DNA from 3 places in the Ferdinandcohnia sp. FSL W7-1320 genome. Region 3 is predicted to be linked to each of the others. Evidence: predicted binding sites of a transcription regulator. Region 3 holds the regulator's gene; each other region holds the start of a gene.
What was found. The regulator CtsR, encoded in region 3, represses protease genes until heat stress. The targets are predictions, from matches to a motif close to ATGGTCAATAAAGGTCAAACA.

Region 1: a site for CtsR is predicted at 5,229-5,249, ahead of clpP (ATP-dependent Clp endopeptidase proteolytic subunit ClpP). Genes of this name have one in related genera too.
Region 2: a site for CtsR is predicted at 2,896-2,916, ahead of NST91_RS17950 (ATP-dependent Clp protease ATP-binding subunit). Genes of this name have one in related genera too.

What each region holds. Positions count from the first base shown of each region.
Region 1 is NZ_JBBPAM010000001.1:1,086,288-1,093,917, forward strand. It holds gene NST91_RS05565 (NUDIX hydrolase) at 623-1,081, shown strand; gene rapZ (RNase adapter RapZ) at 1,282-2,172, shown strand; gene mgfK (gluconeogenesis morphogenetic factor MgfK) at 2,172-3,146, shown strand; gene whiA (DNA-binding protein WhiA) at 3,186-4,127, shown strand; gene NST91_RS05585 (HPr family phosphocarrier protein) at 4,275-4,532, shown strand; gene clpP (ATP-dependent Clp endopeptidase proteolytic subunit ClpP) at 4,577-5,167, opposite strand; tRNA gene NST91_RS05595 (tRNA-Arg) at 5,427-5,498, shown strand; gene NST91_RS05600 (hypothetical protein) at 5,787-5,963, opposite strand; gene rpoN (RNA polymerase factor sigma-54) at 6,164-7,468, shown strand; gene NST91_RS05610 (glutaredoxin family protein) at 7,494-7,630, shown strand, end outside.
Region 2 is NZ_JBBPAM010000001.1:3,632,683-3,640,312, forward strand. It holds gene NST91_RS17940 (helix-turn-helix domain-containing protein) at 1-1,598, shown strand, start outside; gene NST91_RS17945 (YkvI family membrane protein) at 1,714-2,745, opposite strand; gene NST91_RS17950 (ATP-dependent Clp protease ATP-binding subunit) at 2,995-5,130, shown strand; gene NST91_RS17955 (DMT family transporter) at 5,174-6,154, opposite strand; gene NST91_RS17960 (GNAT family N-acetyltransferase) at 6,169-6,633, opposite strand; gene NST91_RS17965 (GNAT family N-acetyltransferase) at 6,693-7,565, opposite strand.
Region 3 is NZ_JBBPAM010000001.1:103,311-110,940, forward strand. It holds gene NST91_RS00525 (MgtC/SapB family protein) at 890-1,591, shown strand; gene NST91_RS00530 (CtsR family transcriptional regulator) at 1,771-2,232, shown strand; gene mcsA (protein-arginine kinase activator protein McsA) at 2,411-2,956, shown strand; gene mcsB (protein-arginine kinase McsB) at 2,960-4,057, shown strand; gene clpC (ATP-dependent protease ATP-binding subunit ClpC) at 4,054-6,507, shown strand; gene radA (DNA repair protein RadA) at 6,711-7,630, shown strand, end outside.

The DNA of each region.
Region 1 (7,630 bases), 980 kb from region 3:
GAAATATATGCGAAGGGTTCAAGCTTTTGAACTACGAATAAGTGAAGGAACTACTCCTTTCGGGTTAATGTTTCGTTTATGTAAATAACCACGTTTAAAACGTAATTTTGTTTTAACTCTCCTGTAACACGGATGAAATATATTTTGAGTATGATAATAGTAGTAATTGACCCCCTTTTTATAAATAGATTTTTTTTGGGCACGGGTACATCCCCCGTGCCCCCTTTTTTTGTCGGCCGAAAATGACACTTCGAATTTCTGCAAATATTACTCCGAGAACATAGTGAATTACTAGGACATGCGCTTGCGTCTGATAGTTTATTCTCCAGGTTAATTCCTCAGCGCAAGGCTGCAATGATGTTAACTCAAGCAGTTGCCTCGTTCCGGTACTCGGGAGCTCGCGCCGCCTTGAACTCTCGACGCACAGGACGTGCTAGTGTCGACAACCACAGGACGTCGACGCGTTCCTATTCAACCTCCTTTAGGAAACACACCTTAAATTTAAAAAAACAATATGAAAATCTTGTTCGTTGTGAGTACCTGTTAGAAATAGTATAATAATATCAATATGAATGCTTACAAACGGTCTATTTAAAAAGAGACCGACTTGGGGTGAAAGAAAGTGCAAAGAGTAACAAATTGCTTAGTACGCAAGGATAATAAAGTCTTGCTTTTACAAAAGCCACGACGCGGGTGGTGGGTTGCCCCTGGTGGAAAAATGGAACCGGGTGAGTCAATCCGTGACTCTTGTATCCGTGAATACCGTGAGGAAACTGGACTTTATCTTAAGAACCCAGATATTAAAGGGATTTTTACATTTATCATTAAAGAAGGTGACAAGGTAACCTCTGAATGGATGATGTTTTCTTTCTTAGCTAATGATTTTGAAGGGGAAAATGTTGATGAATCTGAAGAGGGAATCCTGAAATGGCAAGACATCGGGGACATACCCAATCTGCCGATGGCACCAGGTGATTATCATATTTTAGATTATGTACTTAAAGGTTCTGGGGTCATATATGGGACATTTACATATACACCCGATTTTCAATTACTATCTTATCGATTAGATCCAAGCTAATTTATTCAGTCGAGATTCAAGCACAGACTGCATAAAGTTAGTGCGTCTGGCGGATGCCTCAGATTTTTTAGAGAAAAATTTCAAGCATAAGACATTAAGAACGCCACATTCTGTGACAACGTCTTTGTAAACCCTCGTGTGGATATAGAAAATCTGTGTGCAAATATGCCAAGGCGCATTTATATTAGGGAGGCAAAACAATGAGTGTTGGTTCAACAAGTGAAATACAATTAGTAATAATAACTGGAATGTCAGGTGCCGGAAAAACGGTTGCCATTCAAAGTTTTGAAGATTTAGGGTATTTTTGCGTAGATAACCTACCCCCAACTTTGCTTCCAAAGTTTCTAGAGTTGATGAAAGAATCTGGCGGAAAAATGAATAAAGTTGCACTCGTCATGGACTTACGTGGCCGTGAGTTTTTCGATAGCCTTTTTGCATCACTTGACGAGCTCTCAGAGGTCTCATGGATTTCTCCGCAAATCTTATTCCTTGACGCAAAGGATACGACTCTTGTTACTCGGTATAAGGAAACAAGACGTTCTCATCCTCTTGCTCCGACTGGTTCTCCATTGGAAGGGATACAGGCAGAGCGCGAAATTCTTGATGAACTTAAGGGAAGAGCACAATACATTTATGATACTTCTGAGTTAAAACCAAGAGAATTACGCGAGAAAATCTTAAAGCAATTTGCATCCGAATCAAGACCTACATTTACAGTCAACGTAATGTCATTTGGTTTTAAATATGGTATTCCTATTGACGCTGACCTCGTGTTTGATGTGCGTTTTCTTCCAAATCCACACTATATCGAAACGATGAGACCGAAAACTGGACTTGAAGATGATGTTTCAGGTTATGTATTAAAATGGACCGAAACACAGAAGTTTATTGAAAAGGTAACCGACTTGCTTGCATTTATGCTTCCTCAATACAAACGGGAAGGTAAAAGTCAGCTTGTTATTGGAATTGGTTGTACAGGTGGACAGCATCGTTCTGTTACGCTTGCCGAATATATCGCAAATCATTTCAAGGATGAATATCAGACCCATGTTTCTCACCGCGATATTGAGAAGAGAAAGGACAAAAAGTAATGACCGAGCCAAAACAACCAAAGATTGTCATCGTTGGTGGGGGAACAGGACTTTCTGTGCTTTTACGAGGGTTAAAATATCTACCTGTTGATATCACGGCAATTGTGACGGTTGCAGATGACGGGGGATCTTCTGGTCGTCTTCGAGATGAGATGGATATCCCACCGCCTGGTGATATTCGAAACGTATTAGCTGCGTTGTCAGATGTGGAGCCACTAATTGAAGATTTATTTCAACATCGGTTTGCCGGTGGGAATGGATTATCAGGTCATTCCCTGGGGAACTTGATTCTTGCGGCAATGACTACAATTACCGGGGATTTTGTTCACGCAGTTGGTGAAATGAGTAAAGTCCTCAATGTAAGAGGGAAGGTCCTTCCGGCGGCAAATAAAAGCGTCATTCTACATGCCGAAATGGAGGATGGTACTGTTGTTTCAGGAGAATCCAAGATTCCATATTCGGGGAAAAAAATAAAGCGTGTATTTTTAACACCTAGTGATGTAGAACCTCTACAAGAATCGATTGAAAAAATACAACAGGCAGATATGATTATCATTGGTCCTGGTAGCCTCTACACCAGTATTTTACCGAATTTACTTGTACCCAAAATCGGTGAAGAGGTTTTAAAATCGAAAGCAAAAAAAGTTTATATATGTAATGTAATGACACAGGCTGGGGAAACGTTGAATTTTACAGCTAGCGACCATGTTCAAGCTTTGTACGATCATATGGGCGTCAATTTCATTGATACTGTTCTTGTCAATAATGGAGAGATTCCTGAGAATATAAAAGAAAAATATGCAAAAGAGCTAGCAAAACCTGTAGTTTACGACACTGAAAGGCTTTCTGCTTTAGGTTTAGCTATCATCCATGATAAAATTATTTCATACGATAATGGAGTTATCAGACACGACACTACAAAAGTAGCAAACCTGTTATACGATTTGCTCATTAAAAATAAAAAGGGTGATTGAGGGTAAATCACCCACTTTTAAAAAAAGGGAGGTGGAACTGTGTCATTTGCATCAGAGACGAAAAAAGAACTTACAAATTTAGACATCAAAGACTGCTGCGCAAAAGCCGAGCTTTCCGCTTTGATCCGAATGAATGGCGCACTTTCCTTCTCTAACCAAAAAATGGTGGTTGACATCCAAACGGAAAACGCCGCGATTGCGAGAAGAATTTATACACTTCTGAAAAAATGCTATAATGTAGGAGTAGAGCTCCTTGTTCGAAAGAAAATGAGACTTAAGAAGAACAATGTATATCTTGTTCGCCTTATTGAGGATGCAAAGGAAATATTAGAAGACTTGAAGATTTTTGAAGGCTTTTCATTAAGGCAGGAAATTTCTTCGGAATTAGTAGCGAAGAAGTGCTGCAAACGCTCCTATTTACGCGGAGCTTTTTTAGCAGGTGGCTCTGTTAATAACCCAGAAACATCCTCGTACCATCTTGAGATTTTTTCATTATATAAAGAACACAATGACTCACTTTGTGAATTGATGAACGTTTTTGATCTCAACGCTAAAACGTTAGAACGAAAAAAAGGTTTCATCACCTACTTAAAAGAAGCAGAAAAAATCACAGAGTTCCTAAATGTCATTGGTGCGCATCAGGCATTGCTTCGTTTCGAGGATGTTCGAATTGTCCGTGACATGAGAAATTCGGTGAACCGCCTCGTCAATTGTGAAACAGCTAACCTTAATAAAACTATTGGGGCATCGATTCGTCAGGTGGAAAACATTCGATACATTGAAGAAACAGTCGGACTAGGCATTCTACCCGATAAATTAAGAGAAATTGCGGAGCTTCGCGTCGCCTATCAGGATGTCACACTTAAAGAGTTAGGCGAAATGGTAACATCAGGCCAGATTAGTAAGTCGGGCATTAATCACCGACTTCGAAAAATCGATGAAATTGCTGATAAGCTACGAGCGGGCCAATCTATAAAGTGAGCACATTGCTCACTTGGAGAAAAATAAAGCGTTATCATTTTTAAATAAAATATGAAACCTTTAGAGCTCAACCTACGTATTAATAGGAAATACTAAAAAAAAACACAACTTAAGAATGTACAGAAAAATTTGAGGAGGAAGAAACGAATGGTGGAAAGACAAGTTGAGGTTGCTTTAAGAACGGGGTTACAAGCACGTCCTGCAGCGATGTTTGTTCAGGAAGCAAATAAATTTTCTGCAGATATCTTTTTAGAGAAAGATGGAAAAAAGGTAAATGCAAAAAGTATCATGGGTCTAATGAGCTTAGCAGTTGGCAGCGGTACAACAGTTACATTAATTGCTGATGGAAATGATGAAGAAGCAGCGGTTGAAGCATTAACTGAATTTGTTCAAAAAGAAGCATAAAAAAATCCTCTCACGATTAGATGTGAGAGGATTTTTATTATTTCTTATTTATTGTCTTGTGGGAACATAACCTTGTCGATTAATCCGTATTCCATTGCTTTTTCAGCAGTCATGAAGTTATCGCGGTCAGTGTCTTTTTCAATAATTTCTAGTGGTTGACCAGTACGCTCAGCTAAAATTTTGTTTAGCTTATCGCGTAGGAATAAGATACGCTTAGCCGCAATTTCGATTTCAGTTGCTTGCCCTTGTGCTCCACCAAGTGGTTGGTGAATCATAACTTCACTGTTAGGAAGCGCAAAACGCTTGCCTTTTTCACCAGCAGCAAGTAAGAAAGCACCCATAGAAGCAGCCATACCAATACAGATTGTAGAAACCTTTGGCTTAATGAACTGCATTGTGTCATAAATAGCCATACCAGCTGTAATCGAACCACCAGGGCTGTTAATGTATAAAGAAATATCTTTTTCAGGATCCTCAGCTGCTAAGAACAATAACTGAGACACAATTGAGTTAGCCACATTATCATCAATGGCACTTCCAAGCATGATAATACGGTCTTTTAATAAACGTGAGTAAATATCATAGGCGCGTTCTCCACGGTTTGTTTGCTCAATAACTGTAGGGATTAAATTCATTTAACTTCCTCCTTCAAAACAAATTAAAAACTTTACTACTATGTATTTCCATCATACAATTAAGGTCAGTAAAGGTCAAACAATTCGCTTTACTAACTTATCTTATTCTACAAACATTTATGACATACCTTTATCGATGTGAAAAAAACTAAATTTCATACGTATACCATCATAACCGAATCGGAGTGTTTTAAAACATACATCTTGCAATCAAATGCGTTCTAGCCTATAATGATGAGTGCAGTTTCTATTCAGACATGCCCTCGTAGTGTAGTGGATAGCACAAGAGATTCCGGTTCTCTTATCGTGGGTTCGAATCCTGCCGAGGGCGCTAATGAAGAAAGGACCAGAGTAAAATCTGGTCCTTTTTGCGTATTATGGTATTGGTACCTTTTTTCGTAAAATAGTTGAGGGGGGACACAAACGCATGAATCGTACCCTTACGAGCCGGAAATCGAGCCAAAAGGGAACACAAACGTGCTAATCGTACCCTTACAAGTCAGAAATCAACCTAAAAGGTAATGTAAACGCGAATCATACCCTCTTCAGCAAACAATCAGACTACGTTGGCATAGATATCCCCCGCCCATCACGTCGCCAAAGTTCCATCTCCAAATCGCTAATTATCCTTATACCCTAATGTTCCTTCGTACACATCCTCGTCAACTGGGTTCACAGCCCACATTGTTTGAATGGGATCAAATTCAGTTGCGAACTCTTCGTTGTTTTTCGCTTTTTTTGCTTCATCCAAAGTCCCCGTCACCGGGCCGGTATACATAATCTCATTTTTTTTCAATTCAAATCACCTCTTTAAAGTAGATTCTTTCAAAAAATGCATAAAAATGCGTGCTAAAATTTAACTTTTTCGATACCATAGAAGTAAGCTAAAATTAGCGATAGAACCTCTTCGATAAAATGAGGTTGTTCATTACAATAAGAAAAGTAAACGCTTCCATTTTAATACAACTCAGGGGAAGGGGGAAAACGAGAGTGAATATGCAAACTGGACTTTTTCAACAGCAATCATTAAAGCTAGTCATGACAAAGGAGCTAACTCAAGCTATAACTCTTTTACAATACTCTTCTTTGGATCTGACTAAATTTCTAGAAGAGCAAACATTAGAAAATCCCCTAATAGAAGTAAAACAAACGGATTTTAATAGAGTAATGAAATCAAAGGTCAAAAATGAATCCTATACAAATCCGATTGACTATATTGGAAAAAAAGAAACAACCCTTTATGAACATTTGCTTACACAACTTTCATATATGAAAGTGAACACCGAAAAAAAGCGAACGATGGAGTATATAATTCAACTTTTGGATAGCAACGGTTATCTGTATTTTCCGGAGGAGGAGATTGCAAAGGACCTTAATACCGATACAGAAACCATCGAAAGTGCAATTCACTATATTCAAAGTCTAGATCCGATTGGGGTAGGGGCAAGGTCCTTACAGGAATGCCTACTTCTACAACTCAGGAAATTGCCAAAGCGGAATAGTCTTGCTGAAACAATTATTCAGGACTATTTTGAAGAATTCGCAGAAAAGTCCTGGAAGGAAATCGCAAAGCAACTTGATGTAAAGCTCTTTGATATTCAACAGATTTTTGACTTTATCCAAACTCTTCAGCCGAGACCAGGTGCAGCTTTTCATGGAGGAGAAGCACAATATATTGTTCCTGACTTTGATATTCAAGTTGAAAATGGTGCTGTCATCATGAACATGCACGATTCATATTTACCAAAGGTTTCGTTGAATCTTCAGTATTACCAACATTTCATACAAGAAAAAGATTCAAAAACTAAATCCTATCTTCAAGAAAAAGTGGACCAGTGCCAATGGATTATGAGAAGTTTGGAGCAGAGAAAACTCACCTTACAAAATGTCATGAACGAAATCATCAATCGCCAACTGGACTTTTTTCTAAAAGGACCAGCTCATCTAAAACCGCTTATAATGAGTGATGTTGCACAAAGTTTAGACATTCATGAATCAACTGTAAGCCGTGCAGTAAAAGATAAATTTGTGCAAACTCCATTTGGTATCTTCGAAATGAAATATTTCTTTAGTCGCAACATCCAGACAACGGGTTCAACCGACACGTCATCAACTCAGGTTAAGAACGTTTTAAAAGAGTTGATTGATGAGGAAAATAAACAAAAGCCTTTGTCAGACCAGGATATTGTCAGTATACTTAAGGAGGAGCATGGTATTCTTGTGTCCAGAAGAACAATTGCAAAATACCGTGATCAATTAAATATACCATCTTCATCGAAGCGAAAAAGATACAGCAAGTAGATTGGAAGTGTAACAGTTGAGACGCATTCAAGTCACCATGTATTCAAAAGATAATTGCTCCCTTTGTACAAAAGCGAGGCGGGTTATCGAGGAATTAAGTGAGGAATTTCCATTAGAACTCAATGAGGTTGATATTTATAAAGATGATGAACTTCTTGAAAA
Region 2 (7,630 bases), 3.5 Mb from region 3:
ATCAAGAAAAAATTATCACAAAGACAAGTGTTGGATTTGAACCGATCATCAGAAAGCTTAAAATGGAGGTCGGAGAATCGATTACGGGTGTAGTTTTTAAGGAAGGAAAACCGTTAATTTATCATTCTAAAGAACAGATTTATAAAGTAATGAGTGAGAATTCTATTTCAGAGAGAAATCTACATATAATCAAGTCTTCGTATAAAGAAAAAGAAATTCAAGCAATTGTTAGTGTACCTATATCTATTGGGGAAAAGCGTATTGGAGTCATGACGATTCACCAATTTAATAAGGTAGGAAAATTTACTGATGATGACGTGCGACTTTTACAAGGCTTTGCATCCCAGGCTGCAATCGCAATTCAAAATGCACGTCTTTATACAGAGGTAAAGCAACAATTAAATGAGCTCGCAAAAAGAAACGAAGTCCACGACAGACTTATTAAGATTTCTATACAAAACAAAGGTTTAAAGTCCATTATTAGAGAACTAGGAAAAATGATAAATGGTCCGTTTTCCTTCTACGACTATTTAGAAAACGATTGGTACCATAATCAAGAGAAAGAAAAAATTTATTTTAGCGTGGATGAAATTACTACTATTTTTAAAAATAGAAGAAATGCTGTTTTCGTGGAATTGCGTAAGCCTGAAGAGGGAAAATTTTATCTTTACCCGATTCTAAATGGTACTATTTTTCTTGGATGCTTTATTTACCCCTACTCTAATACATTATCAATCATTGATCGAATTATTATCGAACAGGGTGGCTCTTTACTCGCACTTGAACTTGTAAAGAAACACACACTAGAAGAAATCTATTATAAGAAATTCCATGAATTTTTTAATGAATTGATTCAAAGCAAGGAGCCAGAAGTCTTACTTGAGAAAAGAAAAGAGTTTAACATAAATCCTTCTCATATGTTTTATGTGGTCTTAATTGAACTTGTTAATTATAAAGATTTATATAAGCTTGGTGCTGATATTCATAGTATTATCTCATTGATAAAAAAGAATATCCAAGACGTGCAACTCATCTACGGATTTCATAATAAAATCATTTTACTTGTTTCAGTTGCACACAATTCAGGAGCTGACGACACGATAAAGGGATTAAAAACAATTATTACTAACTGGAAAACTATTAATGATTCGTTTTTGTGTGTGGGTATTGGTTCTGAAAATCAGGGAGTATATCACATAGGAAAGAGTTATGAGGAAGCAAAGAAGGCAGTTGCCTATCTAGTTAATAAAAAAGAATCTGGTATGATCGCATATGAAAGCATTGGGGTTAATCGCTTGTTTATTAATCAGGATACCAATGAGATTCAGGAATTCATAAATACCTTTTTCCAGCCTTTAAATACAGCAAAATCAAAGAAAAATGATTTAGAACAAACATTGTTAACATATGTAAAGTTAAATAAGTCTATGAATGAAACTTCGAAAAAACTTCACGTTCATATTAATACACTATACCAGCGTCTTAAAAAAATTGAAGACATGCTGAATTTGAGTTTTAATGACCCTAAAGAATTTCTTGAAATACAGCTGGCCTGTCACCTTAAAGAAACATTCGCTTATTCTAAGGATGTACATTAGTTATTTAAGTAGTTACCGTTAATCACTCTAAAAAAGTAAATAAAGAGGTTGATTATACCTCTTTATTTTTCCTCTTATATAGTTTCATTTATCCAGGTTTTGATTATTCCCTCGGTTAGCGCTTCATCGGTCTTGCCAACAGTACTAATAAAATCAAACTCATGTACCCAAACAATGGATATAAGAAAGAAATCAAGGAGCCATAACCTAATTGACTTATCAAATAGGCTATTGATAGAATCCCAAACACAATTGAAATCGATGAAAGCTTCAAGACATTTTTCAATTGGCGCTCAAGACCAAATAGGTTTCCGATCACAGACGTAAAGATTTCTCCATAAATCACAAGGATGTACAACCAATAAAACACAGCCATGAAGTTTTTCATTACTTCAGCCATCGGGATTTCAAAACCTTCTACATTTGGTAGTGCGGATAATGATATATGGCTCGTAAATAAAATAAGACATAACGCACCACCACCGATAAAACCGCCCCATCTTAATGTATGTTCATGGTTAATTTCTTTTGCAAGCGGAACTAATACCGGCATTGCCATAGTCAAATTAAAAGCCGAATATAAAAATGGTGAAATCAGCCATTTAGCGCTATGCGACTCGATTTCTGGCCGACTTAATAGACCCGTTGCATCATTTGCTATGACCTCTATTGCTAAAACAACACTAAAGAATATCATAATTGGAACAACAAACATGTTCACACCAAATAACCCTTTAACTCCATAAGTCAAAACAAAGATGGAAAGCCCACCCGTCAACAGGATTCCAAGCTGATAAGATATTCCCAATTGTTCATGAAAAACCGCTCCTGCACCAGAAAGCATAACGGAAGTTACTCCTATTAGGACAAGAAGCATAAGTGCATTCACCATTAACCCAATTTTTTTTCCAAATAAGTATTCATTAAATTCCTTATATGAATTTGCTTGAATTCGGTTTGCAATAATCATAATTCTTGTTCCTAACCATATAAATAGGAAACCGCTGATGCAGATTCCAACCAAGCCATATACACCGTGCTGGGTAAAAAATTCGACAATTTCTCTACCTGTTGCAAAGCCTGCTCCTACGATTGTTCCTACATATACAGCACCAATCTGGAATGCTGCTCCCCAATTCCCTCGCACAAATAGCCACCTCATTGTTTTATCTATATTACTTGATATATATGTACAAGTTCTATAAATAAGACGAGCTATTATTTCGGAAACAAGCGGAAAAAATTGCTAGGCCTTTTCACTTGAAAGTCAAAAATGGTCAAAGTATAATGTAGACATAAGGTCAAAGATGGTCAAACACTACGAATCATCATGCATGGCCTATTTCATTTATCTAATTAGTCAAAGATAGTCAAAAATTCAAGGAGGTATTTGTTTATGATTTGTCAAGCATGTAATCAAAATGAAGCTACTGTTCAATTACATCTACAACTTAACCAAGAAAAGCGACAAATTCAACTTTGCAGTGAGTGTTATGCGAAGGAGAAGAACAACATGAAAATACCTTCAGGATTGAACGGTTTCCCTAATTTCACATTTGATGACCTATTTAAAGGCAATGCCTTTAGTCAACAAAATGGAATCAACCAACAACAAACACAAACAAAACACGGTGGAAATGGCGGAGGTCTTCTCGATCAATTTGGACGTAACCTTACTCAAATGGCGAAAGCTGGACTAATTGACCCAGTTATTGGCCGTGATGAGGAAATCCAACGTGTCATTGAAATTCTGAACCGTCGTAATAAAAACAACCCCGTTCTAATTGGGGAACCGGGTGTAGGTAAAACTGCTATTGCAGAAGGATTAGCCCTACTTATCGCTGAAGGAAAGGCACCTAACAAGCTTTCAAATAAACAGGTTTACTTACTAGATGTCGCTTCATTAGTTGCCAACACGGGAATCCGTGGTCAATTTGAAGAACGAATGAAGCAATTAATAGCGGAACTTCAAAAACGTAAAAATATTATTCTATTTATTGATGAGATTCACCTTTTAGTTGGTGCAGGATCTGCAGAAGGATCAATGGATGCAGGAAATATTTTAAAACCAGCTCTTGCACGTGGTGAGCTGCAAGTGGTCGGTGCAACCACTCTAAAAGAATATCGAGAAATTGAAAAAGATGCTGCACTCGAGCGCCGTTTCCAACCTGTTACTGTGGAGGAACCATCGATTGATGAAGCAATTCAGATTCTTGAAGGAATTAAAGGAAAGTACGAAGACTTTCATGGAGTAAAATATTCAAACGAAGCAATCCGTGCATGTGTCACATTATCACACCGCTACATTCAGGATCGCTTTTTACCAGACAAAGCCATTGACTTACTTGATGAAGCTGGGTCAAAAATGAACCTAGTATCTGGTGGAACAAATCCAAAGAATATTGAAGGAGAGCTTTCAAAAATTGCAGCAGAAAAAGAAAAAGCTGCTGGTGAAGAAAATTATGAATTAGCAGCAAAATTAAGACATCAAGAAATTCTACTTGAAAAACAATTAAATAATCCAGAAAACAACGTAGAGCATGTGATTGATGTCGAAAACATTCAACAAATTATTGAAAAGAAAACCGGTATTCCTGTTGGTAAGCTCCAAGAAAATGAACAACAAAAAATGAAGCTACTTGCAGAAAATCTTGCCAAAAAAGTAATTGGTCAAGATGAAGCAGTAACAAAGGTTGCGAAAGCAGTTCGTCGTAGCCGTGCTGGTTTGAAGGCTAAAAATCGCCCTATTGGTTCCTTCCTCTTCGTTGGACCAACGGGTGTAGGTAAAACAGAATTAACAAAGACACTTGCTGAGGAGCTCTTCGGCTCAAAGGATGCGATGATTAGACTCGATATGAGTGAGTATATGGAGAAACATTCAGTGTCTAAAATCATCGGTTCACCTCCTGGATATGTCGGCCATGAGGAAGCTGGACAACTAACCGAAAAAGTTCGTCGTAATCCTTATAGCATCATCCTTTTAGACGAAATTGAAAAGGCACATCCAGATGTTCAACATATGTTCCTACAAATATTAGAGGATGGTCGTTTAACAGATAGCCAAGGCCGTACTGTAAGTTTCAAAGAGACAGTCATTATCATGACAAGTAATGCCGGAGTTGGCGCTCCTAAGAAAATTACGGTCGGCTTTGAAAAGGCTGAAACAGGTGCCTACAAGGAATCATCTATCCTTGAGTCACTTGGTTCCTTCTTCAAGCCTGAGTTCTTAAACAGATTTGATGCAATCATCGAATTCAAACAGCTTGAAAAAGAGCATCTGCTAAAAATTGTCGACTTAATGTTACATGATCTTGAAGCAACTCTTAAAGAACAAGAAGTAACTATGTCTGTTGACGACGAAGCGAAACAAAAATTAGCTGAGCTTGGTTACCACCCAGCATTTGGTGCACGTCCACTACGCCGTGTCATCCAAGAACAGCTTGAAGACCAAATCACAGATATTCTTCTAGAAAATGAAGATCAAAAAAGCTTGAATGTAACAGTTGAAGAAAATAAAATTGTAGTAAAATAATCTTCCCACTAAAAATGCAGAGCCCAAAAAGCTCTGCATTTTTTTATATTGACTTAGTCTTCAGGTCAGTCACCTTAATCGGAGTCTTTCGATTCGAGAACAGGCTGTGTAGCACCATCCCACCAGCGATCATGAAGAGTCCGACAAAGGAATACATCGTTGGCATTGGTGCACTTAATAAAAGGACCTCACCAAATATGACAAAAATAATCTGTGTAGCTTGGGTTGCTTCTACAGCAGCAAGTTTACTTTGATCATGTTTAACTAGCTCTGTCGCAAAAAAGAAAAGTACGGTTGCGATAATCCCAGAGGAAATCCCTACAATAAAGGACTGAAACACCTGGTCCTTACTCGGAAGTCCAACCGTAGCACCCCCAATTCCAGCAATGATTAGCCAAAATGGAGTCGATGCAAGTGTCATTCCAAGCACACGCTGAAACGTATCAAAGTTATTTTTACAATGCTCCATCATTTTCCTGTTACCTAATGGATACGCAAAGGCTGCCACCACAACTGGAAGGATCCCTACAAGAAACATCTCCATTCCAATGCCTTCATTTGCTGCCTGGAGTTGGATCAAGATAATCCCAATAAAAATGAGACTAGAAAAAATAAGACCTTTAACAGGGATTTTTTCTCGAACCCTTTGCATTCCATTCTTTGTTTCTACTGTCTTATAGAAAAACGGCACAACTAGTAATCCAGCAATAATCACAAATTGCCAAGTTCCCGCAACCAACCAACCTGGGCCTGATGTAGCTGCAAATGTAAGGGGTGCATAAAACAAGCCAAACCCAATCGTGCTCCATAATATCCATGTAACAGGATTTATTTTTAGCTCATGTAGTAGTTCCTTCATATTCCCTCTAAATAGAACAATCCCAATTAAAAATGGTACCATAAAAAAATATCGCAAGGATGAACTCCAAAGCCAACTACCACCTGAAAGTTCCATCGATCGATTTAGAATAAAAGTAACTGCAAAAAATAGTGATGAAACAATCCCAATGAGTATTGCTTTCATTCATATACTCCTTCCTACACCCTAAAACAATAAACTTCTTCGTCTACAAACCCTTTTATGATTTCAGCTGTTTTCGTAAATCCTGCTTCTGTATAAACATGGATTGCAGCTTTGTTAGTTGGAATAACTGACAAGTAAATCTCATCACAATAGGGTAATGTCCTTATCATTTCCGCAATAATTTCCTTTACTGCCGCTGTACCATAGCCTTTTCCTTGAAATTTATAATCAATCATTATCCTACATAGTTCAAACCGATTTCGTTCATTATCTAGTCCGAACATCGTAAATCCAATTAATTGTGTCCCATCATAAATTGCCTTTGTTACCCAATCTGGTTGGACTTTTGCCTGGGCTAGTGAAAATACATTTGAAGCAACCCACTTTTCAAATAAAACAAACTCTTTATCCTCAGATTTCAATTGAATGACATCCAGTAAATTTTCCATCGTGACATCACGTAAAATGATTTTTTTCAATTACCCTCCCCCACTTTACAATTGGTTTGACACTCAATTGATGTGAATATTCTAATAATTCATTTTATCATAAAGACTTGCTCTGCTTTCACATTAAATCCTTCTTTTTCTAATAATTCCCGTAAAATATTATTCAACATTGAAATATTGGCTGCAGTTCTTACCACAGGTTGACTAGTTGTTTTGTAAACCATACTTAGTAGATTTCTAACAATGTCCTCTTTCAATAGATGCGAAGGCTCGGCCTCACATTGAAATAGAATGATAGATTGAAGTGTACCTTCCTCATTAAATAGCCTTTTAAAGATTGCATAACCAACGACATTCTTGTTCTCATCTAAGGCTAGTATTGATTCTCCATCACGTGCATTGCTCCACTGCGTCTGCCACGGAACAAGTGCTTTGTAAAACGGCGCTTGCATAGCGTCAATTGGAATCCCTTTTTTATAAGTGTAACAGTTATTGTCTGATAAAAATGCATCCTTTGACAATTCACCTGTATGCTGGAGGTGAACTAACTCATCTACAATTTTATAACCGACCTTTTCGTATAAAGAGATAGCTTTCACATTTTCTTTCACAGCCTCGAGCGTAGCAACTTCTACACCTTCCACTTCATAGATTGCTAGCACAGCCTCAATCAGCTTTTTGCCGACGCCCTTACCTCTGTATTCAGGGTCAACACCTGTTCCACCATTCCAAGAAACCTTCTTACCGTTAATAAGGCGAATGCCGTTTAATATAATTCCTACTGGTCGCTCATCATCATATGCAATCACAGATAAACTTGGAGAAAGCCCTTCCAAAATTAATCGTCTTGTAAAAAAATCGACTGTTGTCGTCATATCAAAATAGTATCCTTCAAATCCTTTATTCCATGCAACTACTGCATCCTCAAGTGTACATTGGGACAAGCGCTTTATTGTGATCATGATTTTTTCGCCTCTTCCTTAAAAAGTAATTTAGTCGATTTATTTAACCATATTTTTGCTTAGGC
Region 3 (7,630 bases):
GGCTATCAATTAGAATAAGTCGGATTTCGAGGAGCAAAGAGTTCAAGGAAGCAAGGGAACGACAACCGGAATGTACTATGTACATGAGGATTGGAGTGAGCGCAGCTGACGCAGAAATCTGCCGCTCATCGGAAGCCGACCACCGAACACGGAAGTTAAGCTCATGCGCCGATGGTAGTTGGGACTTTGTCCCTGTGAGAGTAGGACGTCGCTAGGCAATTAAGAGATCAACCGTTATGGTTGGTCTTTTTTTGTGCATAGAAAAATAGTAAAGAAACCGGTACATTAATGGTATATCGCAAACGGCCTAAACGGTATATCAACATATCGAGAAACAACAAATAGTATAACGAAAATGGCTTAATCGGTATATTGCCATATCGCAAAACGATAAGTGCTATACCGCAAATGGCTTATTCGGTATATCGCCATATTGAGAAACGATAATTGTTATACCGCAAACGGCCTAAACGATACATCACCAGGTCGCAAAACGATAAATGGTATATCGCAATCAGCATATAAACGATACACCAACAGTACGGATGAGCCTCTTTTGATTTACTTTAAACATACTATACCAATATATCTCACAGAATCCCCATAACCGCCCGTTTTCAATCTTACCCCCCATAAACCATGTTAAATTTTACATACTAATGAATATCAATAATTTATATCAGTTTGTTTATGATAAAAATGTCATAGTTATAAGTATTAATTACTATTCTAAAAAAATGGGTCCTAAGAAATCATAATTTAATTGATGAATCGTATAATTATAAAACACTAAATTTTTTCTTGTTTAAAAAAGGGGATTTAGGTTGCCTATCGAATACCTATACCTAATAAAAGGTTTTTGCATATACATAAAAAGGGAGGATGTAACATGATTGATTTTATTGCATCGTTCCAAACAGAAGAATTTTTAACGATGTCGATACGGATTTTTTTAGCCGCGTTATTATGCGGGTTAGTCGGCTTGGAAAGAGAGGTACATAAGCACCCTGCTGGGTTTCGTACCCATTTGCTAGTTGGGGTCGGCTCCTGTTTAATGATGTTAATGTCAATTTACGGGTTCCAGCCTTATTTAGAAATGAGTACAAACGTACGTTTTGATCCAGCCCGGATTCCTTCCTATGTGATAAGTGGTATTGGATTTTTGGGTGCCGGTACTATTCTTGTAAGGGATGCAACGGTTCGGGGGTTAACAACTGCTGCCTCCATTTGGGTGGTTGCCGGTCTTGGGTTAATTATCGGATTAGGCATGTATGCTCCTGCCATATTAACAACAATCGTTGTTTTACTGAGTCTAATTTTCCTTAATCGATTTGAGGAATTCTTCTTTAAATCCAGAAAAAGAAAAGTTGTTCATATCATTATCAATGAAGATATTTCATCATTTTCTGCAATCTTACAACTATTTAAAGATAATGGTTACCGGGTAAGGGATTTTAACATTAAGTACTCGAAGGATAAAATTAATAATAATTGCCAGTACACGATTGATGTTGAGGTCGGAAGTAAAAACGAACGTTTGCGATTGTATGAAGAATTGTCAAAACAAGAAATGGTGCAAAAAATTTTCTGATTTGGTGTTTAGAGGGGTACTAAATTTGGAAAGTATAGGATAGTAAATGCCTTGAAAATGATTGCCTAAATAATTTTGACGTTCGATTTGAAAAGCGAAACAGTTGAAAAATTAGTGCGGTCATTTTATATTATAGTTATAGTCAAATATAGTCAAAGTCAAGGTGAGGTGTGGTCATAATGAGGAATATATCTGATATCATCGAACAATATCTTAAAAGTGTTCTTGATACAAGTGATCGAGCTATTGTTGAAATAAAAAGAAGTGAGATTGCCGATAAATTTGAATGTGTCCCATCTCAAATTAACTATGTAATAAATACACGATTTACTTTAGAGAGAGGCTATTTAGTTGAAAGTAAACGAGGTGGTGGGGGTTATATTCGTATTATGAAGGTAAAAACGAATAATGATTCTCAGTTGATTAATCAACTCGTTCGCCTTATAGACAAACGGATTTCTCAAACGAGTGCAGAAGATGTCATTTTGCGTTTAATTGAGGAGGAAGTAATCTCGAAAAGAGAGGCGAAGATCATGCTAAGTGTAATTGATCGTTCCGTCTTGTTTATTGAGCTTCCTCATCGGGATGAGTTGAGAGCACGCATGCTAAAGGCAATGCTAACATCCCTCATGTATAGATAATAAGTTAAAGCCACCGGCGAATGCCACGATTTCTTAAAGGTAATTTTTCGAGCATAGGATTAAAGACTAAGAACGCCACATCCTGTGGCAACGTCTTTGTGACCCACTTCATGTGGGCCTAAAAAAATCGGGCACAAATACGCCAAGGCGCATTTGATTAAGTAGGAAGGTGCTTACCATGATATGCCAAGAATGCAATCAACGTCCTGCCACATTACATTTTACAAAGATTATTAACGGTGAAAAGACAGAGGTTCATATATGTGAACATTGTGCTCAAGAAAAAAGTGAGATGTTTATGTTTCCAGGCACATCTGGCTTTTCAATAGATAACTTATTAGCAGGACTTCTACAATTTGAACCACTTGCAGGTTCAAAGCAAAATGCTTTTCAACAAAATGAGATTTTACAATGTAGTAACTGTAAAATGACTTTTCAACAATTTGCAAAGGTAGGTCGGTTTGGCTGCTCGCATTGCTATCCAACCTTTGAAAAACAACTTACCCCAATCTTAAAACGTCTGCATAGTGGTAATACACATCATACAGGGAAAATACCAAAACGAATCGGAGGCTCCTTCCATATCCGGAAAGAGATTGAACAATTAAAGCATAAGATGCAGGAGTATATTTCCCTAGAGGAATTTGAAAAGGCTGCAGAAGTTCGTGACCACGTAAGGGCTTTAGAGAAAAAGCTAGGTGGTTACAAAGAGGGGGAGGTATAATCAATGTCACTTGAACATTTTATCAATCAAGCCTTAAGCTCTTGGATGAGTCAAGAAGGGCCGGATTCGGATATTGTCTTAAGTTCAAGGATCAGGCTTGCTCGAAATTTGAAAAATGTCCCCTTTTCAACGGTGTATTCAAATGAAGAAGCTCAACAAATTGTGGAAGTCTTCCAAAAGGGCTTTTCAGGGAAGAGTTTTCCTTCAATTGGAGAAATGGAATTATTAAAAATGATGGAGCTCCAACCAATTGAAAAGAGGGTACTTGTTGAAAAACATTTGATTAGTCCACATTTAGCTGAGGACTCTACGTATGGAGCTTGTCTTTTATCTGAAAATGAAGAAATTAGCATTATGATTAATGAAGAAGACCATATTCGAATACAATGTTTATTCCCAGGGTTACAATTATCGGAAGCTTTACGGGTTGCAAACAACCTGGATGATTGGATTGAAGAGCATGTCGATTACGCGTTTGATGAAACAAGAGGTTATTTAACCAGCTGCCCGACGAATGTAGGGACTGGGATACGTGCATCTGTGATGATGCATCTGCCAGCACTTATCTTAACTCATCAAATGAGTAGAATTATCCCGGCAATCAATCAACTTGGCCTTGTTGTAAGAGGAATATATGGTGAAGGCAGTGAGGCGTTAGGAAATATTTTTCAAATTTCAAACCAAATTACGCTTGGAAAGACGGAAGAAGATATTGTTGAAGATTTAGAGAGTGTTGTTGCTCAGTTGATTGCGCAAGAACGTTCTGCACGAGAAGCTTTGGTAAAAACCTCTAATATTCAGTTGGAGGACCGAGTATTCCGTTCCTATGGGGTTTTAGCTAATAGTCGGATCATTGAATCGAAGGAAGCAGCTAAATGTTTATCAGATGTCCGATTAGGTATAGATCTTGGCTATATAAAAGATATATCAAGAAGTATCCTTAATGAACTCATGGTTTTAACACAACCTGGATTCCTACAATCATATGCTGGTGGGGCATTAAGGCCAAATGAAAGAGACGTTAAAAGAGCGTCTATCATTCGAGAAAGATTGAAGCTAGAAAATAATAAGACTACCGACATGGAGGGTGATGGGTTATGATGTTTGGCAGATTTACTGAGCGTGCACAGAAGGTATTGGCTTTAGCTCAAGAGGAAGCTGTGCGATTAGGGCATAACAATATTGGAACTGAACATGTATTATTAGGTCTTATTCGAGAAGGCGAAGGAATCGCTGCTAAGGCCTTACTTGCACTAGGATTAGGTCCCGAAAAAATTCAAAAAGAGGTCGAGGCTTTAATTGGCCGTGGTCAAGAGGGATCACAGACAATTCATTATACTCCGCGTGCGAAAAAGGTAATCGAGTTATCAATGGATGAGGCTCGGAAGCTTGGTCACTCTTATGTAGGTACAGAGCATATTCTACTGGGATTAATTCGTGAAGGGGAAGGCGTCGCTGCACGGGTATTAAACAATTTAGGAGTGAGCTTAAATAAAGCTCGTCAGCAGGTTCTACAGTTATTGGGAAGCAATGAGTCATCATCGGGGCATCATGGTGGAGGTTCTACAAATGCCAATACACCTACCCTAGATAGTTTAGCCCGTGATTTAACTGCGATTGCAAGAGAAGGCAGCCTAGATCCAGTTATTGGCCGTAGTAAAGAAATTCAACGTGTGATTGAGGTACTAAGCCGTCGTACGAAAAACAACCCAGTTCTAATCGGGGAGCCTGGTGTTGGTAAAACGGCAATTGCAGAAGGTTTAGCCCAGCAAATTATCAATAATGAGGTACCAGAAACGCTTCGTGATAAGCGAGTAATGACCCTTGATATGGGTACCGTGGTTGCGGGTACAAAATACCGTGGGGAATTTGAAGACCGCTTAAAAAAGGTAATGGATGAAATACGCCAAGCTGGTAATATCATTCTATTTATAGATGAACTTCATACCCTAATCGGAGCAGGTGGAGCAGAAGGAGCAATTGACGCGTCAAATATCCTAAAACCATCACTTGCTCGCGGTGAACTTCAATGTATTGGTGCTACCACATTAGACGAATACCGAAAGTATATCGAAAAGGATGCCGCGCTAGAGCGACGCTTCCAACCAATTCAAGTGGATGAACCAACTGTCGAAGAATCTATTTTAATTTTAAAAGGATTACGCGACCGTTATGAAGCGCATCATAGAGTATCAATCTCAGATGAGTCTATCATTCAGGCTGTTAAACTGTCAGATCGCTATATTTCAGACCGTTTTCTACCAGATAAAGCAATTGATTTGATTGATGAAGCTGGTTCAAAAGTTCGTCTTCGTTCCTATACTGCACCACCAAATTTAAAGGAGCTTGAACAAAAGCTTGAAGAGGTTCGCAAGGAAAAGGATGCGGCGGTTCAAAGTCAAGAGTTTGAAAAAGCTGCATCATTACGTGATTCCGAGCAACGTCTACGTGAACAGTTAGAAGAAACGAAGAAAAACTGGAAGGAAAAGCAGGGGCAAGAGAACTCTGAGGTTACTGTAGATGATATCGCAATGGTCGTATCAAGCTGGACCGGTGTCCCTGTATCTAGACTAGCACAAACTGAAGCGGATAAATTATTAAATATGGAAGAAATCCTTCACTCACGAGTAATCGGTCAGGAAGAGGCGGTTAAAGCTGTTTCCAAGGCAGTTAGACGTTCACGTGCAGGATTAAAAGATCCGAAGCGCCCAACGGGTTCATTTATTTTCCTTGGTCCAACGGGTGTAGGTAAGACAGAACTGGCTCGTGCTCTAGCTGAATCTATTTTCGGTGATGAAGATGCGATGATTCGTGTAGATATGTCTGAGTACATGGAGAAGCATTCCACATCTAGACTAGTGGGTTCACCTCCAGGGTATGTCGGCTATGAAGAGGGCGGCCAATTAACTGAAAAAGTGCGTAGAAAGCCATACTCTGTCATATTACTGGATGAAATTGAAAAGGCACATCCAGATGTATTCAATATTTTACTTCAAGTGCTTGAGGATGGACGTTTGACTGATTCAAAGGGGCGCACCGTTGATTTTAGAAATACGATTTTAATTATGACTTCAAACGTCGGAGCTAGCACATTAAAGCGTAACAAATATGTTGGCTTTGCCCTTGAAAGTGAAAAACAAGATTATAAAAACATGAAGGATAAGGTAATGGAGGAATTGAAGAAAGCGTTCCGCCCAGAATTCCTTAACCGTATTGACGAAATCATCGTCTTCCATTCACTAGAGAAGAAGCATCTGAAGGAAATTGTAACACTCATGTCAGATCAGTTAACGAAACGTCTAAAAGAGCAAGACTTTGAGCTTGAGTTAACAGAAGCGGCAAAAGACCGAATTGCTGAAGAAGGTTATGACCCTGATTATGGGGCACGCCCATTACGTCGTGCTATTCAAAAACAAATTGAAGACCGTTTGTCTGAAGAGTTATTACGCGGTAAAATAGAAAAAGGAAAGAAAATTGTAATGGACTTCAATAACGGAGAATTTGTGATTCAAACGAAAGAAGTCGAAGAAACTAAAGAAACAGTGAAATAACATGTAATTTGTAAAAGAGGTATACATTATCTAGTTTGTGTATACCTCTTTTTTCTAAATAATGCTTAGCTCTAGGCACCAACGGCTCAAGGATACAAGCTAATCGCTTCTAAAGGAAAAAAAGTCCTTCTTTCAGCGCTTATCTTTTGCTTGTCGCCGGTTAGAGGCGCCTTGTGCTTCTAATAAAGAAAGGATTAATGACGATGGCAAAAACAAAAACGAAATTCACCTGTCAATCCTGTGGCTATGAAACACCAAAATGGATGGGAAAATGTCCCGGATGTGGTTCATGGAATTCATTAGTCGAGGAAACTTTGCATAAGCCAGCTAGAAAAGGTGCTTTTACTCATTCAAGTCCCACAGTTCAGCGAAAGCCTTCACCAATCACTTCAATCGAGTCAGAAAATGAACCAAGAATGTATACAGAAAATAAAGAATTTAATCGCGTACTTGGTGGCGGGATCGTCAGGGGTTCACTTGTCCTAATTGGGGGAGACCCAGGTATAGGAAAGTCTACATTACTGCTACAAGTATCCTCTCAATTAGCCAAACAAGACAAGGTTTTATATATTTCCGGAGAAGAATCGGTCAAGCAAACTAAGCTACGATCTGATCGCCTAGGTGTTTCCTCTGATCAATTGTATGTCTTAGCGGAAACGGACCTCGAATTTATTTCCCAGACAATTTCTGAGCTTAAACCTTCTTTTGTAGTCATTGACTCCATTCAGACGATTTATCACTCTGATATTGCCTCTGCTCCTGGTAGTGTGTCACAGGTACGTGAATGTACAGCAGAGTTAATGCGAATAGCAAAAACAAATGGGATTGCTATTTTTATCGTTGGTCATGTTACGAAAGAGGGAAATATTGCAGGCCCACGTTTGTTGGAGCATATGGTGGATACTGTTCTTTACTTTGAAGGGGAACGTCATCATACATACCGTATTTTACGTGCAGTTAAAAACCGTTTTGGTTCAACCAATGAAATGGGTATATTTGAGATGAAAGAAACAGGCCTTGAAGAGGTGGCAAATCCATCTGAAATTTTTCTGGAAGAGCGTTCTGCAGGATCCGCAGGATCAACGGTTGTTGCATCAATGGAAGGGACACGACCCGTTCTCGT